DNA from 3 places in the Methylobacterium sp. J-001 genome. Region 1 is predicted to be linked to each of the others. Evidence: predicted binding sites of a transcription regulator. Region 1 holds the regulator's gene; each other region holds the start of a gene.
What was found. Region 1 encodes LexA, which represses DNA repair genes until DNA is damaged. Its sites were predicted from a motif close to TGTTCNNNNTGTGTTCNG; they were not measured.
Positions count from the first base shown of each region.

Region 2: a site for LexA is predicted at 2,176-2,193, ahead of dinB (DNA polymerase IV). Genes of this name have one in related genera too.
Region 3: a site for LexA is predicted at 2,039-2,056, ahead of MKK65_RS27415 (ImuA family protein). Genes of this name have one in related genera too.

Region 1 covers NZ_JAKSYN010000094.1:86,186-91,180, forward strand. Annotated here, with positions in the region: gene MKK65_RS10525 (NRAMP family divalent metal transporter) at 1-242, opposite strand, end outside; gene MKK65_RS10530 (hypothetical protein) at 325-540, shown strand; gene MKK65_RS10535 (hypothetical protein) at 578-1,030, opposite strand; gene MKK65_RS10540 (biliverdin-producing heme oxygenase) at 1,202-1,699, opposite strand; gene lexA (transcriptional repressor LexA) at 2,096-2,815, shown strand; partial or broken gene MKK65_RS10550 (ComEC/Rec2 family competence protein) at 2,809-4,230, opposite strand; gene MKK65_RS10555 (recombinase family protein) at 4,290-4,995, shown strand, end outside.
Region 2 covers NZ_JAKSYN010000029.1:82,568-87,562, forward strand. Annotated here, with positions in the region: gene pncA (bifunctional nicotinamidase/pyrazinamidase) at 1-379, shown strand, start outside; gene MKK65_RS02905 (hypothetical protein) at 475-675, shown strand; gene MKK65_RS02910 (hypothetical protein) at 718-951, opposite strand; gene dinB (DNA polymerase IV) at 1,070-2,152, opposite strand; gene rimO (30S ribosomal protein S12 methylthiotransferase RimO) at 2,270-3,622, opposite strand; gene pabB (aminodeoxychorismate synthase component I) at 4,005-4,995, shown strand, end outside.
Region 3 covers NZ_JAKSYN010000210.1:6,838-11,832, forward strand. Annotated here, with positions in the region: gene MKK65_RS27410 (DUF6504 family protein) at 1-1,303, opposite strand, end outside; gene MKK65_RS27415 (ImuA family protein) at 1,230-2,009, opposite strand; gene MKK65_RS27420 (collagen-like protein) at 2,241-3,089, shown strand; gene MKK65_RS27425 (TIGR03862 family flavoprotein) at 3,409-4,638, opposite strand; gene MKK65_RS27430 (MDR family MFS transporter) at 4,911-4,995, shown strand, end outside.

The DNA of each region.
Region 1 (4,995 bases):
CGGATCAGCTCTCCGTGGCCACGACCGGTCGCGGTCCCCAGGCGGACCGTCAGCTCCTGAACGATGTACAGGATTGGTACGAGCAGGATCTGCAGCAGCAGCAGGGAGTAACCCCACCGGGCACCACTCTGTGCCGCCGTTATGAGGCTGCCGACATCCGTATCGGCGAGCATCACGACGAGACCGGGGCCGGCGGTCTTGAGGAAGGTGGACAGGCGAGGCAGGGAAGCGGCGTTCGGCACGGCTCAGGAACAGTCCCGAGCGAGGGCCGTTCCGGCGGGAGCCTGCGGCGTTTTTTCAGGTCCGGCGGGCGGGAGAGAAGTGATGGCGGAGAGCACGGATCGAGGAGGCGGCTGGAGCCTTCAGGCGAGCGCCGTGCCGGACGGGGTGCGGCTCGAACTGGCCTTGGCCGATCTCGGCGGCGGCCCGGTTACGGCAGCGATCGTGCTGGATCGGTCGGAGGCCCGCGCCTTCGCCCGAGCCCTGCTGGCTGCCGCCGGCGACGCGGCCGAGCGCACCTTTCCCAAGCCCGGCTCTTGACGATCGATCTCAGGCCGGGCGCCGCTGGCTCGGATCCCTATTGGACGAAGCCCGGATTGCGGCCGGGCAATCGCGGCACCACCGTGCCCCGCTTCTCGATCGGCCCGTCGCAGGCATAGGCGAATTCGCTCTTCTGCGGATCGAACACGGTCTCGCCGGTGATCCGGCAATCCTCGCGCACGGTCTCGTCGAGATAGGCACGGGCAGCGGTGCGAAACCGCGTCACCCGGCTTGCCGCCGGATCGGGATCGATCCGCACGTCGCTCAGGTTGCAGCCGGCATATTCCCGCAGGGCGTTGGAGACGATCAGCATCCGGCGGATCTGCCGATTGTCGTAGACTTCGTAGGGTTCCTTGCAGCCGATGGTCACGACCTGCGGCGTGAGTGCGACGTAGTTCCGCGAGATATACGAGAACCCGGTGGTGCAGCCGGCCAGCCCCAGGCCGACGGTCACCAAGCCGATGGGCAGCAGAGCCGCGCGCCGTCGCATCCTCGTCATCCCAAGCCCAATTCCAGCCCCGTCGCGAAGCCGACGCCCGGCGGAAGCACCGTGGTGCATTGAAACGGCCCCGCTTGACCAGTCAATGCGTTTGTCGCCCCGAACGGCTTGGCGCACGCAAGCGGTCCGCGTTGTTGCGACGGGCCATTGGATGGCGCAGCCTCAGTCGCCGAACGCATCGCCAACCAGACGATGCACGTAACGGAACGCCTCCGTCGCCCCGGCTGCGGCGCGTGCCTCGCCGTCGGCCGCGAGCGCGATCCGGTCGAGGGCCGTCGTGAATTGCCGCCAGTGCAGCCCCCGGCCATCCGGATGCCCGGCGAGGTGGCGGGCGCCGTGGGTCTCTGAAAGGCCGAGCTTCCGGGCTTCCTTGAGCAGGATGGCCGCGCCGAGATTCGAGCCTTCGGCGACATAGAGCCAACCGAGGCCGGCCGCGGGATCGATCGCGTCCCCGCGCGGCCCGGGCTCGTCGAGGACCCGGCCGGTTACGTCGCACAGGTCCTGCGTGATCAGCGCAAGACGGCGCCTTCCGTCGAGGTCGGGCAGGACGGGCCCGAGCGCGCCGTCGTGATAGAGCGGATCGACCCGTGCGTGAAAGCGGTATTGGACCTGGAGGAACAGCGCGTACCGCTCGAGACTCGCGAAAGGCTGGCCCGCCATGACGCGCCGGTCGAGCTGATCATGGGCCGCCGCGGTCGCAGACCGCAGGCGCTTTACGCGGCTACCTGCTTCGACCGTATCGGATGTTGAAACGTCCATGCGACCCATGTCTTGCATTCGGCACCCGGTCATCCACCGTGGTCGAGGCGCATTCTGCCCAGGTTGAGGGGGCCCTTGCCGTCCGGCGCGAACCTTCATAGCGTTCCGACTATCCGATGCGATTCAGGTCACCGTGAGGCCGAGTGGCAGACTGCGCAGGCTCGCGCGTCGGAGCGCCCCGGCCCATCAAGCTTGGCCGGATGAGGCTTGCAGAACACTTGCGGAACGTTTAACGTGTTCGTGATTTGTTTCTGAGGCCGCGTCGATGCGGTCCGCCAAGCCGCGAGTCCCCCGTCGATGCTCACGCGCAAGCAATTGGACCTCCTGCGTTTCATTCAGAGCCGCATGCAGGAATGCGGCGTCCCTCCCTCGTTCGACGAGATGAAGGATGCCCTCGATCTGAAGTCCAAGTCGGGCATCCACCGGCTGATCACGGCCCTGGAGGAGCGCGGCTTCCTGCGGCGCCTGCCGAACCGGGCTCGGGCCATCGAGGTGATCCGCATCCCAGAGAGCCTGTCCCAGCCTGCCGCGCCGCCCGCAGAGCCCCGCCGCTTCACCCCCAGCGTGGTCGAAGGCGGCAAGTCCAAGCTGCCGGCCCAGCCCCCGACAACCCGGATGATCGACGACGGCGGACGCGCCATCTCGATTCCCGTGATGGGCCGGATCGCGGCCGGTACGCCGGTCTCGGCGATCCAGAACCAGAGCCACGCCATCACCATGTCGCCGGACTTCCTGGCCGGTGGCGAGCATTACGCCCTCGAAGTGCGTGGCGACTCGATGGTCGATGCCGGCATCCTCGACGGCGACCTCGTGGTGATCCGCAAGCAGGACACGGCCAACACCGGCGACATCATCGTGGCCTTGATCGACGACGAGGAGGCCACGCTGAAGCGCCTGCGCCGTCGCGGCTCCTCGATCGCCCTGGAGGCCGCCAACCCGGCTTACGAGACCCGCGTTCTGGGTCCCGACCGCGTCCAGATCCAGGGCCGGCTCGTCAGCCTCGTCCGCCGCTACTGAAGGGGCTCGGCCGGGACGTCGCCGGGGGTGGCATCGCCGCTGGCTGCGTCCGCCGTCGCTGGGATGGGGTCGCCGGGGCCCGCAGGCGGCTCCGGGCGCGGCGGCGGCGATGCCCCGGCCGTGGATGAAGGCCGCCACGGCATCGCGCGTCCTTGGCCACTTGCATAGCGTGCCGTGAACCCCGCGTGTTCGGCCCGAAGGGCGACAGCGCCATGGACGGCGAGAACACGCCGGTCGATCACCAGCGGCCCCGTGCAGGTCGGTGGGGCGGTAAGCCGTGTGATCAGCACGGCTGCCCGGGCGCAATCCTCCGCGAAAGCGCGCCGATCGCGGACCAGGGCGACGGCGCGCCCATCCGGCAGGCGCGTGGTGCATCCGAGCCTGTCGCATTGGCCGCCCTTCGCGGCACCGCCAATCACCGCTTTGGCCGGCCGGCCGTCGCCATCCGCCTTCAGCCATTGTTCCAGCACGAAGGCAGAGGGGCTGCCCAGCACCGACAGAGAACCGTTCGGTCCGCGGATGGCTGCGCCGCCACCCTGCCGGTCGATGTAGAGGTCGAAGCGCTCCGGCATCGCGGCGAGGCCGAGCCCGAGCAGGGCGGGCGGAAGGGCGAGCCAGCGCAGCCGTGAGACCGGGAGGGTCGCCAGGAGCAGCCCGGCCGCCAGCAGCGCCAGCGCGCCGGTGCCGAAGGCCGGCAGCACCAGCGTGGCGCGATCGAAGCCGGCGATCCATTCGGAGATCGCCAGCATGCCGCCCACCGCCTGCCCCATCAGCCACCAGACGGGTCGGTCGAGGGCGAAGGGATAGGCCAGGATCCCGATCACCGCCGCGGGCATCACCACCAGCGATACGAGCGGCAGGGTCAGGGCATTGCCGATCAGCCCGAACGGCTGGATCGTCTGGAAATGATAGGTGGCAAACGGCGCGGTGGCGATCTGCGCCACCAGCGTCGTCGCCAGGGTGCCGACCACGGCCGAGAGGCCCGAACCGACGATCCGCTCGACCCGCCCTGCCCCGGGGCGGCGGAACAGCCGTCCGTCGATCAGCCGGGCGCAGGCGATCAGCCCGGCCACCGCCCCGAACGACATCTGGAAGCTCGGTCCGAGCAGCCCCTCCGGCTCCCGCGCCAGGGCGATCAGGGCGGCCAGCGCAAGGTTGCGCATCGACAGGGCCGGCCGGTCGACCAGGATCGCCCCCAGCATGATCAGGGTCATGATCAGCGAGCGCTCGGCGGCGATGTCCCAGCCCGAGAAGGCGCAATAGGCGGTCACCCCCAGCATCGCGAACCCGGCGGCGATCTTCTTGATCGGCCAGACGAGCGCGCAATACGGCACCAGGGCGAGCAGCGCCCGCACCAGCCAGAACACCACGCCGGCGGCCAGCACCATGTGGAGCCCGGAGATGGAGACGACATGCTTGCGTGTTTACCGGCAACCGCCTAGCACTGGCAAGAGGTACGAGGCCAGGGAACGGCATGGAACGTTGGGGCACTCAGGCGGCGGAGGCCAAGCCGGCCCTGGCGTTCTCGTATCTTCGGCTGAGCTCGAAGCGTCAGGCGAACGCCGACGACCGTAAGAAGTACCGCGACGGCTTCCGACGCCAGGTGGACCTTCGAGACCGGTACCTCGCCCAGAACCCACACCTTACGCTCGACACCCGCCTCAACCTGCACGACATCGGGGTGTCCGGATTCCGAGGAGCCAACGCGGTCAACGGGCAGCTCGGCCTGTTCCTCGCCGAGATCGAGGCTGGCAGGATCCCCAGGGGCAGCTACCTGCTGGTTGAGAGTCTCGACCGGATGTCCAGGCAACAGGTCAACCGGGCCCTTGCCGTCCTCCTCGCGATCGTCAACGCGGGCATCGTCGTCGTGTCCCTCGTGGACAAGCAGGAGTTCCGCGAGGACGCACCCGCCGACCAGTTCCTCATCTCCATCATGAGCCTGTCACGGGCCCACGAGGAATCCGTGATGAAGTCGTTTCGGCTTCGGGAGACCTGGGAGCGCAAGCGCGGCAAGGCCTCGACGGAGCGGCTGACCGATCGCGTGCCGGCGTGGCTCACGGTGATCGACGGGAAGATCGGACCGAACGGCAGGAGGCCGGACGTCGTCCGGGAGATCTTCGGTTATCTCGCCGACGGATGGGGACGGGACAGGATCGCGGCGCTCCTCAATCGGCGGGGCG
Region 2 (4,995 bases), on a different contig from region 1:
GCCCCGGCACTGCGTCCAGGGCAGCCCGGGGGCGGGCTTCGCGCCGGGGCTGGCCACCGACCGGGCGAGCCTGGTGGTCCGCAAGGGCCTGGACCCGCGCGTCGACAGCTACTCGGCGTTTCTGGAGGCAGACCGCAACACCCGCACCGGGCTCGCCGGGGCGCTCGCCGAGCGCGGCATCACTCGCGTCGTCCTGTGCGGGTTCGCCACCGATTTCTGCGTGCTCTGGAGCGCGCTCGACGCCCGCGAAGCCGGCTTCGACGTGTGGGTGGCGGCGGATGCGGTGCGGGGGATCGACCTCGACGGGTCGGTGGCCGCGGCCTGGACCCGGATGGAGGCCGCCGGGGTGCGCCGGATCGAATCCGCCGCGATCGCCTGACGGCCCCCGGGAGGCGAACCGCCGCATGCCCGCCGGGCGACCGCCCGGGGCTCGGCGCGTTGGCTCGGCTCCGAGACCCGATCAGGAATCAGGCGATGTCATCCAAGCACCCGAAGACCGAGACCCCGACCGATGCCGATCTCAAGGGCAATCCCGGGATTGGCACGTCCAAGGGCATGAGCGGCGCCGACCCGGAAGATTTGGAGGCCGACTCGACCTTCGAGGGCGACGTCGAGAACGAGACCAAGACGGATGGCGGCATCGACCCGAACCACCGCCCGCGCAAGAACGCGTAAGAAGAGAGAAGCCCGGGCCTGTCCGGCCCGGGCGGCGTCCCGTCAGCGGGCGCGGGCCGGCGCCTTCGGCCGCTGCGGCGCGGCGATCCCGCCGGCGAGGAAGCCGGTGCCGGGGCCGCCCGAGGACAGGTAGAGCTGCGGCGGGCTCGCGGTGTAGCCTCGCAACAGCGCCGCGTTGGCGGCGCCGAACGAGGCGGTGCTGTCGGCATGGGCGGCGCCTGCCGGAACGCTCAGCAGCAGGGCGGCGGTTAGGGCCAGCGACGTGTTCTTCGACATGGGGGGCTCTCGGTTCGTGCGATGTGCGGCAATCCCGGCCGCACCGGATGGCTCCCACCTGTGGTTGATGGGTCGCAGCCGACGTGCGGCGTCGCACCCAGCCGCCCGCCGCGCCGGATCAGAGCCCCAGCCCGAGCTGCAGCGGTTCCGCCTTCTCTCCCTGCTCGAAGCCCGAGAGCGCGATCCCGATCAGCCGCGCGCTGCGCCGGAGGGGAAACAGGCCGGCGAGCAGGTCCAGGCCGATCCGTTCGAGGGCGGCCCGGTCGGCCACTGGGACGGAGAGCGACTTCGCCCGGGTGACCTGCGCGAAATCCGAGAACTTGAGCTTCAGGGTCACGGTCCGGGCGCGCATCCCCTTGACGTCGGCCCCGGCCCAGACCTTGTCGAACAGGGGCGCGAGCCGCCCCGCCAGGACGTCGAAAGCGGCGGTATCCTCCGAGAAGGTCGTCTCCGCCCCGATCGACTTGCGCACCCGATGGGCGCGGACCGGCCGCTGGTCGAACCCCCGGGCGACTGCGTGGTAATAGGCGCCCGCCGATCCGAAGGTCTCGCGCAGGCGGTCGAGATCCCAGGCGCGGAGATCCGCCCCGGTCTCGATGCCGAGCCGCTTCATCTTCGCCTCGGTCACCGGCCCGACCCCGTGGAACCGGCCGATCGGCAGGGCGGCGACGAAATCCAGCCCCATGGACGGGGTGATGACGAACAGCGCGTCGGGCTTGCGGTAGTCGGAGGCGACCTTGGCCAGGAATTTGTTGTACGAGACCCCGGCCGAGGCGACGAGGCCGGTGCGCTCCAAGATCTCGGCCCGGATCGCCTTGGCGACCGCGGTCGCCGTCGGAAGGCCCAGGAGATTCTCGGTGACGTCGAGATAGGCCTCGTCCAGGGCGACCGGCTCGATCACCGGCGTGTGCCGGGCGAACACGGCCCGGATCTCCTCGGAGACCGCCCGGTAGACCTCGAAGCGCGGCTTCACGAACAGCAGGTCCGGGCAGAGCCGCCGGGCGGTGGCCGACGGCATGGCCGAGCGGACGCCGAACTTCCGCGCCGCGTAGCTCGCGGCCATCACCACGCCGCGCTCGCGCGAGCCGCCGACAGCCAGCGGCAGCCCGCGCAAGGACGGTTCATCCCGCTCCTCCACGGAGGCGTAGAACGCGTCCATGTCGATATGGATGATTTTTCGGAGGGCGACCTCCGGATCCATCGCCGCCTCGGGGGCTCAGCTGAAGTTCCTGATATGTTCCAAAGAATCAGGACCGGCTGCCCGGGTCAACCGATCCGGTAACGCAGCGCACAGGGGATCAGGCGAAGTCCCAAAAAATCAGGTCACGCTGCCGTAGAGGTCGTAGGCGTCGGCCCGGTCGATCTTGACGGTGACGATGTCGCCGGGCCGCACCGGGCGCCGGAAGGCGGCGTGAACATTGCCGTCGATCTCCGGGGCGTCGGCCTTCGACCGGCCCTTGGCGATCCCGCCCTCGACGGAATCGACGATCATGGCCAGCCGTTTGCCGACCTTGGCCCGCTGGAGCCGGAGCGAGATCGCGTTCTGCGTCTCCATGAACCGGCGCTTGCGCTCGGCCTTGAGCTCCGGCGGCACGAGGTCGCCCAGCGCGTTGGCGGTGGCGCCGGCGACCGGCTCGTATTCGAAGCAGCCGACGCGATCGAGCTTGGCCTCCTGCAGCCAGGCCAGCAGCTCCTCGAACTCGGCCTCGGTCTCGCCGGGGAAGCCGACGATGAAGGTCGAGCGGATCGCGAGATCCGGGCAGGTCTGCCGCCAGCTGCGGATCCGGTCGAGCTGACGCTCCTGGTTGCCCGGCCGGCGCATGCGCTTGAGCACGGAGGGGCTGGCGTGCTGGAGCGGCATGTCGAGATAGGGAAGCACCTTGCCCTCGGCCATCAGCGGGATGACCTCGTCCACGTGCGGGTAGGGGTAGACGTAGTGCAGCCGCACCCAGGCCCCGAGCTCGCCGAGCTCCTTGGTGAGGTCGTAGAACTTCGCCCGCACGCTCCGGTCGCGCCACGGGCTCTCACTGTAGCGGACATCGACCCCGTAGGCGCTGGTATCCTGCGAGACGACCAGCAGCTCCTTCACGCCGGCTCTGACCAGCTTCTCGGCCTCGCGCAGCACGTCGCCGGCCGGGCGGCTGACGAGGTTCCCGCGCAAGCTCGGGATGATGCAGAAGCTGCAGCGGTTGCTGCAGCCCTCCGAAATCTTCAGGTAGGCGTAGTGGCGCGGGGTGAGCTTGATCCCCTGCGGCGGCACCAGGTCGAGGAACGGGTCGTGGGCGGGGGGCACCGCCTCGTGGACCGCCGCCACCACGGATTCGTAGGCCTGCGGCCCGGTCACCGCGAGCAGGTCCGGGTATTTCGCGCGGATCTCCTCGGGCTGCGCGCCCATGCAGCCGGTGACGATCACCCGGCCGTTCTCGGCCATGGCCTCGCCGATCGCCGAGAGCGATTCCGCCTTGGCGGAATCCAGGAACCCGCAGGTGTTGACGATCACCACGTCCGCCCCGTCGTGGCGGCGGGCCAGCTCGTAGCCCTCCGCGCGCAGATGCGTGAGGATCCGCTCGGAATCGACCAGCGCCTTAGGGCAGCCCAGCGACACGAACGAGATCTTTGGGGCGGCCCCGGGGGTGGCTCCCTGAGGGGCGGGCGTGGCGGTTGCGGTCATGGTCGCATTCGGAAGACGGGTCGGACGCCACCCTCGCGTGCAGCCGGTGGATCGGGTCGCACGGCGCGCGAGGACAGGCGTTCGGGATCGCGTCCCTATAGCGGTTCTAACGCGCCCGCGCGAGACCGGCCGCCGCAGGGGTGCCCGGCCCGACGCGGGAGGCTGGCGCCACGATCGAAACTTGGCTGTTTGCAGGGCTTTGCCGGCGGGTCCTGAGATCCAACATCAGGTCCTGCCGGCCTTTTCCCACGCCCGGGACGGGTCCCGACCGCCCGCGACGGGCGCGACCTTGCGCGGAACTGCCGCTTTCCCCGCGGCATCGCCTGTGCAACGGCAGCGCGCGGGGCGCGTGCCCTCAGAGGACAGCAGCCCGAACCCGGTCATGTGGACCCAAGAGATCTGGACCCGAGAGATCCCCTTCGTCGATCCCGTCGCGGCCGCCGCCCGGCTGCGGCCCCTGCCGGATCTCGCCTTCCTCGACAGCGCCATGCGGCACGACGCGCTCGGCCGGCACTCGATCGTGGCCGCCGACCCGTTCGCCCGCTTCCGGTTCCGCGACGGGCGCGCGACTTTGGACGGGCGTCCGGTCCCGGGCGGGCCGTTCGCGGCGTTGCGGGCCTGCCTGGCGCCCTACCGAGTCAAGCCCGATCCGGAGATCCCGTTCCCGGGGGGCGCCATCGGCTATCTTGCCTACGATCTCGGTGCGCAGCTCGAGCGGGTCGCGGCCCCTTCCCGGCGGGCGGGGCTCACCGACGATAGCGCGTTCAATCTCTACGACACGGTGGTGGTGATCGACCACGCCGCCGGCACCTGCCGGCTCGTCGCCACCGGCTTCCCTGAGACCGAGCCGGCGGCCCGGCAGGCGCGGGCCGAGGCACGGCTCGCCGCCTTCGCCGACCGGCTCGGCACGGAAGCCGGACCGGCGGAGACACCGCCCCAACCCACAAAAAACCTCGCGTGGCGCTCGAACTTCGACCGACAAACTTATGAAAACGCGGTCGAAAAGGTTCGTGCCTATATCCGGGCCGGCGACATCTACCAGGCCAATATCGCCCAGCGCTTCAGCGCCGACCTGCCGGCGGGCTTCGACCCGTTCGCGCTCTACCGGCGCCTGCGCGCCACCAACCCGGCGACCTTCGGAGCCTATCTGGAGCTGGAGGGGCTGACGGTCGCGTCGTCCTCGCCCGAGCGCTTCATCCGGCTCGACGGCCGCCACGTCGAGACCCGGCCGATCAAGGGCACCGCCCGCCGGCTCGACGACCCGGCAGCCGACCGGGCGGCGGCCGAGGCGCTGCTCGCTTCGGTCAAGGAGCGGGCCGAGAACGTCATGATCGTCGATTTGCTGCGCAACGACCTGTCGCGGGTCTGCGCGC
Region 3 (4,995 bases), on a different contig from region 1:
GTCCCTCCGGCACCGTGGAGAGAACGTCGAGGGCGGCCTCGCCCCGGGGGAACAGCACCAGGGGCCGGGAGGGGAGGTGGTCCGGCCAGGGGGGCGGATCGGCGGTCCACGGGAGGGTGTGGACGGCCCGCTCCGGGATGTGGCGCGCCTGTGCCCCGAGGCGCAGGAGCGGCCGGCCGAGACGCTGCGCCAGGGCATCGGCCAGGAAGCCGATCCCGTCCCCTTGGGGCGCCGCGCCGAGTTCCGTCTGGCGGGCCGACAGGGCGCCGGCCACCGTGACGGTCAGGTCCACGGTCTCGAAGCCGAAGCCGGCATCGAGACCGGCGCCGAGGCGGTCGAGGCGCAGGGAGACCAGGGCGGCGACGCGCTCGGGGCAACGCTCGGGCCGGGACAGGCCGAGATCGAGGACGCGCATCACCCCGTCGACCCGGTGCAGCACGAGGCGTAGCGCACAGGCGCCGACCCCGTCCCGCTCCAGCCGGGGGGCGATCTCCGCCATCAGCAGCCGGGCGGTGATCACAATGTCCGATTGCCGACCGATCGGGTCGAGGAAGCCCCGGGCGGCCCGGTACGCGGCCTCCTCGGTGAGCGGCGCCAGGGGCTCCGGACGCCGACCCATCGCCTGATCGAGGCGGAGCAGCAGGGCCTCGCCGAAGCGGCGGGCCAGCGGCCCCCGGGCCAGGGCATCGACTTCGCCGACCCGGCGCAGGCCGAGCCGCCGCAGGCCCGAGACCGTGCCGGGATCGAGGCGCAGGGCCTCCACGGGCAGCGCCCCCAGGGCCTGGGCGGCCTCACCGGGGGGCACGACCACCCGGTCGGCAGCTCCGTGGCGGGCCAGCGCGAAGGCGCCGCCGGGGGTGTCGGCCAGCGCGATCCGGGCGGGAATCTTCGACCGCGCCAGACGCCCGGCCAGATCGTCCACGAGCGGCCCCTCGCCGCCGCGCAGGTGGCTCGCCCCGGCGATGTCGACGTAAAACCCGTCCGCCGCCTCGGCCGGCCCGAACGGTGCCACCACCGGGGCGTAGCCCTCCGCCCACCGGCAGAGCCGCAGGAGCGCGGACCGATCGGATTCGGCATCGGCGGGGTAGACTTGGATCGGCACGCCGACCCGCGCCCGGACCCGGCCCAGGAGCTCGCCGGGCCTCAAGCCCAGGGCGGACGCCTCCGGATCGACGGCAAGGAGCCGCAGGCCACCGGGCCCCTCGGCCGCCACCGCGAGCGGGCCCCGGTCAGGCGCGAGACCGGCCCGCCGCAGCCGCGTCACGGGCCAGTGGCTCAGGCAGACGCAGACGATGCGCGGCATGGTCCCACTCCAGAAGCCAGTCGCCACCGCGGCCGTTGCGGCATCGCTCGAGCCGCACCTGCCAGCGCGGGTTGTCCAGGGTCCCGAACCGGTCCCGGGCGGCCGGAGCCGAGGCGATCCGCCAGCGGGTGGCGGCGCCGTTGGGCAGCCCGGCCTCGGCGGGCCGGAGGATCAGCAGGAGCGGCGGCGCGTCGCCTTCGGCAGCGAGTTGCAGGCGCCGGCCCGGCTTCAACGGCAGGCCGTCCGCCAGTAGGCCGACCAGCACCGGCAGGGCCCGGGCGTGGAGCGCCGCCTCGAGCGCGCGAAACACCTCCGCGTCGCTGCCTGCTTCCAGCAGCAGCAACCGGGCCGGATCGAGGCCGAGACCGGCCAATCCATGGCCGTGGGGCAGGGACTGGTTCGGCGCCGCGGCGATCAGCGCCGCACCTTGCGTCCGGGCAAGCCGGCCGGCACAGAGCGCCAGGGCGAAACCCAGGGCTGCGACGGCGTCCGCAGGCTCCATCGGGGCAATCTCGTGCGGCGGCCCGAGCGCCAGGCCGCCGCCGGGCAGGTGTGCGTCGATCGCCGGCAGTCCCAAGGGCAGGACTGGGGGCGGGGCCGCCGGGCCGCCCGGACCCGCGAGGCGCGCCCGCAGGGCCGCCAGCCGCTCCCGGGGGCTTCCCAAAGCGGGATCCCGCCCGGTCTGGTTCGCAGGGTCCGGCCCCATCTCCGCGTGCTCCGATCATGCCGGACGATAGGAACATAACAGGAACATGTTCAAACCGATTCCGTGGGGTCGCGGAATCGGACGCTGGGGCAGCGGCTTGGCCTGTGGATGAATGTGGACGCCTGTGGAATCGGCCGGGCCGCCCGCGACCAAAGCCACGGTTGACCGTCTCCACGGCCCGGGACCACAAGTCGGTGGCCGCGCGCCAGACGCGGCGGACACGGTCCGAGCATGCGCCCAGCCCTCGCCTTGACGATCCTGCTCGCCCTCTCCGGAGCGGCCTTCGCCCAGCAGCCGTCCGATCCCGGCCCCGCCCCATCCTCCGAGCCACGCCCGCGCCAAGCCAGGCCGAGACCCCGGCAGGCCCCGGTCCCAAGCCAGCCGATCATGATCTACGACGCCCGGATCGAGGCCGGCGACCTGCGGATCTCGGGCTCGGTGCGCAAGCCCGGGGCGATCGTGGTCCTGGACGACGACATCTCGATCCAGGCCGACCGGCGCGGGCGCTTCACCTTCCGGGTGCCCTACCGGCCGCCGACCTGCGTAGTGACCCTCAAGGCCGAGCCGGACGAGCGCGAGGCCGTGGTCGCCAACTGCGCCGCCGAGGGTCCCCCGGGCCCGCCCGGCCCTCAGGGTGCCGCGGGACCGCCCGGGGAGGCGGGTCTGAAGGGTGAGCCGGGCCCGAAGGGCGATCAGGGCCCCAAGGGTGAGCCGGGCGCTCCGGGCATCCCGGGCCCCAAGGGGGATCAGGGTCCCAAAGGGGATCAGGGCCCCAAGGGCGAAGCCGGGGTCCAGGGCGAGCCGGGACCGAGGGGTGAGCCAGGCCCCAAGGGCGATGTCGGAATCAAGGGCGAGCCCGGCCCGGTCGGCGCGGCAGGGCCAAAGGGCGAGGCCGGCGCGTCCGCCCTCCGGGCCGTGCGCAAGTCCGACTGCGCGGGCGGCTGCACCGTCACCTGCCCGGCCGAGGAGTTTCTGGTCACCGCCCACTGCCTCAAGGCCGGCACCCCGGTCTATGACGGGGAGGGCGCTACCTGCCCGGCGGAAGCCTCGGGGATCGTCGGGTTCTGCACCCGGCCGTGATGGCAGCGGGTGGCACGTTCTTACTCTCGAAGGCCGTGAGCTCACCCCTCTCCCCGCATGCGGGGAGAGGCCCGCAGGGACCTCGTCGTCCGTGCGGGAAGCAAGAGGCGCAGCCGAAGCGGCGGTGACGGGGCGGTTCAGGACGCGCGTCCTGAACCGCCCCGTCACCCTCGGCTGCCGCCTCGCTCCGGCGACGACGAGGTCGCCGGAGCCCTCTCCCCGCAAGCGGGGCGAGGGGAATTCCGCCTGCACGCCCGAGTGAAGGCTAAAACCTGCGCCACCGTGCAAACGATCGGAAACCCGATAGGAGCGGCCCCGATCAGCCGCCGGTCTCGTGCAGCCAGTCCAGCATCCCGGCGGCGGCGGCCCGGCCGCCCGCGAAGGCGCCCTGGAGCAGGTAGCCGCCGGTCGGGGCCTCCCAGTCGAGCATCTCGCCGGCCAGGAACAGGCCCGGGCGGGCGCGCAGCATGGCGCGGCCGTCGAGGGCGTCGAGGAGCACCCCGCCGGCCGTCGAGATCGCCCGCTCGATCGGGGCCGAGCCGACGAGGTCGAGGGGCGCGGCCTTGATCAGCCCGGCCAGCGCCTCGGGCTCGGCCGGAAGGGCACCGGCCGCCTCGCGCAGCAGGCCCGCGGCCACCGGCGAGAGCCCCGCGGCCTTGCGCAGACGGGTCGCGGTCGAATCCCCCGGCCGCGCCTCGGCGAGGCGGCGGGCCAAAGCGTCCCGGGTCAGGTCGGGACGCAGGTCGACGATCAGGCGGGCGCTTCCCCGCGCGGTGATCGCCGTGCGCAGGACGCGCGACAGGGCGTAGACCGCTCCGCCCTCGATCCCGGTCTGGGTGATCACCGCCTCGCCCCGCACGGCCGTGCCGTCGCAGGCGAGTGCCACCCGCTTGAGGGGCGCGCCGGCAAACCGCTCCCGGAACAGGTCGGACCACGCCACCGCGAAGCCGGCATTGGCCGGCTCCAGGGGCGCGACCTCCACGCCCAGCCCTTCGAGGAGCGGCACCCAGCGCCCGTCCGAGCCGAGCCGCGGCCAGCTCGCCCCACCGAGCGCCAGCAGGGCTGCCCGGGGCCGGATCTCGACCGCGCCATCGGGCGTCTCGAAATGAAAAGACCCCTCGGCGATCGCCGTGAGCCGATGGCGGGTGCGGATCCGGACGCCGAGCCGGTCGAGCCGCGTCAGCCAGGCCCGCAGCAGTGGCAACGCCTTGAAGCTCGTCGGGAACACCCGCCCGCTCGACCCCACGAAGGTGGGCTCGCCGAGTTCCGCGCACCAATCCCGCAGCGCCTCCGGGGGGAAGGCCGCGATGGCCGCGTCGAGATGGCCGGCGGGATGGTAGCGGGCCAGGAAATCCGCGCGCGGCTCGCTGTGGGTGAGGTTGAGGCCGCCGCGCCCGGCGATCAGCAGCTTGCGGCCCACCGACGGCATCCGGTCGTAGACCGTGACCGCACGGCCGGCCTGCGCCAGCACCTCGGCCGCAGCCAGCCCGGCCGGCCCGCCGCCCACGATGGTCACCTCTTGGGCGATGTTGTGTGTGTCGTCCGGCATCCGCCTGGAGAGGGGCAGACCGCCTCTGCCTGTCAAGCCGGAAGGGCTGGGAGGAGGCGGGACGCAAAGGCGTGCGCTACGCGCCGTGCAGGTTCACCCGTGAAGCTGTAGGAACCAAAATGCGACACAGATAGGTTCTTCTCCGTTCTCCGCCTCGCGGAGATGGACGACCTTCGTATCCGAGGGCCGTCGGCGCACTTATCCCTCTCGCCGAGCTGTCCATTCCACACGGAGGCGGACGGCCGTGCAGCTCGGACCAAAGGTCAAGATACGTGGGCCCTCCCATCGCCGTCACCGGGATCCAGGCGCAGCCAGCCCCCGCCGCCGCCCGGGAGCGCCTCAGCCCCCTCGAGATCC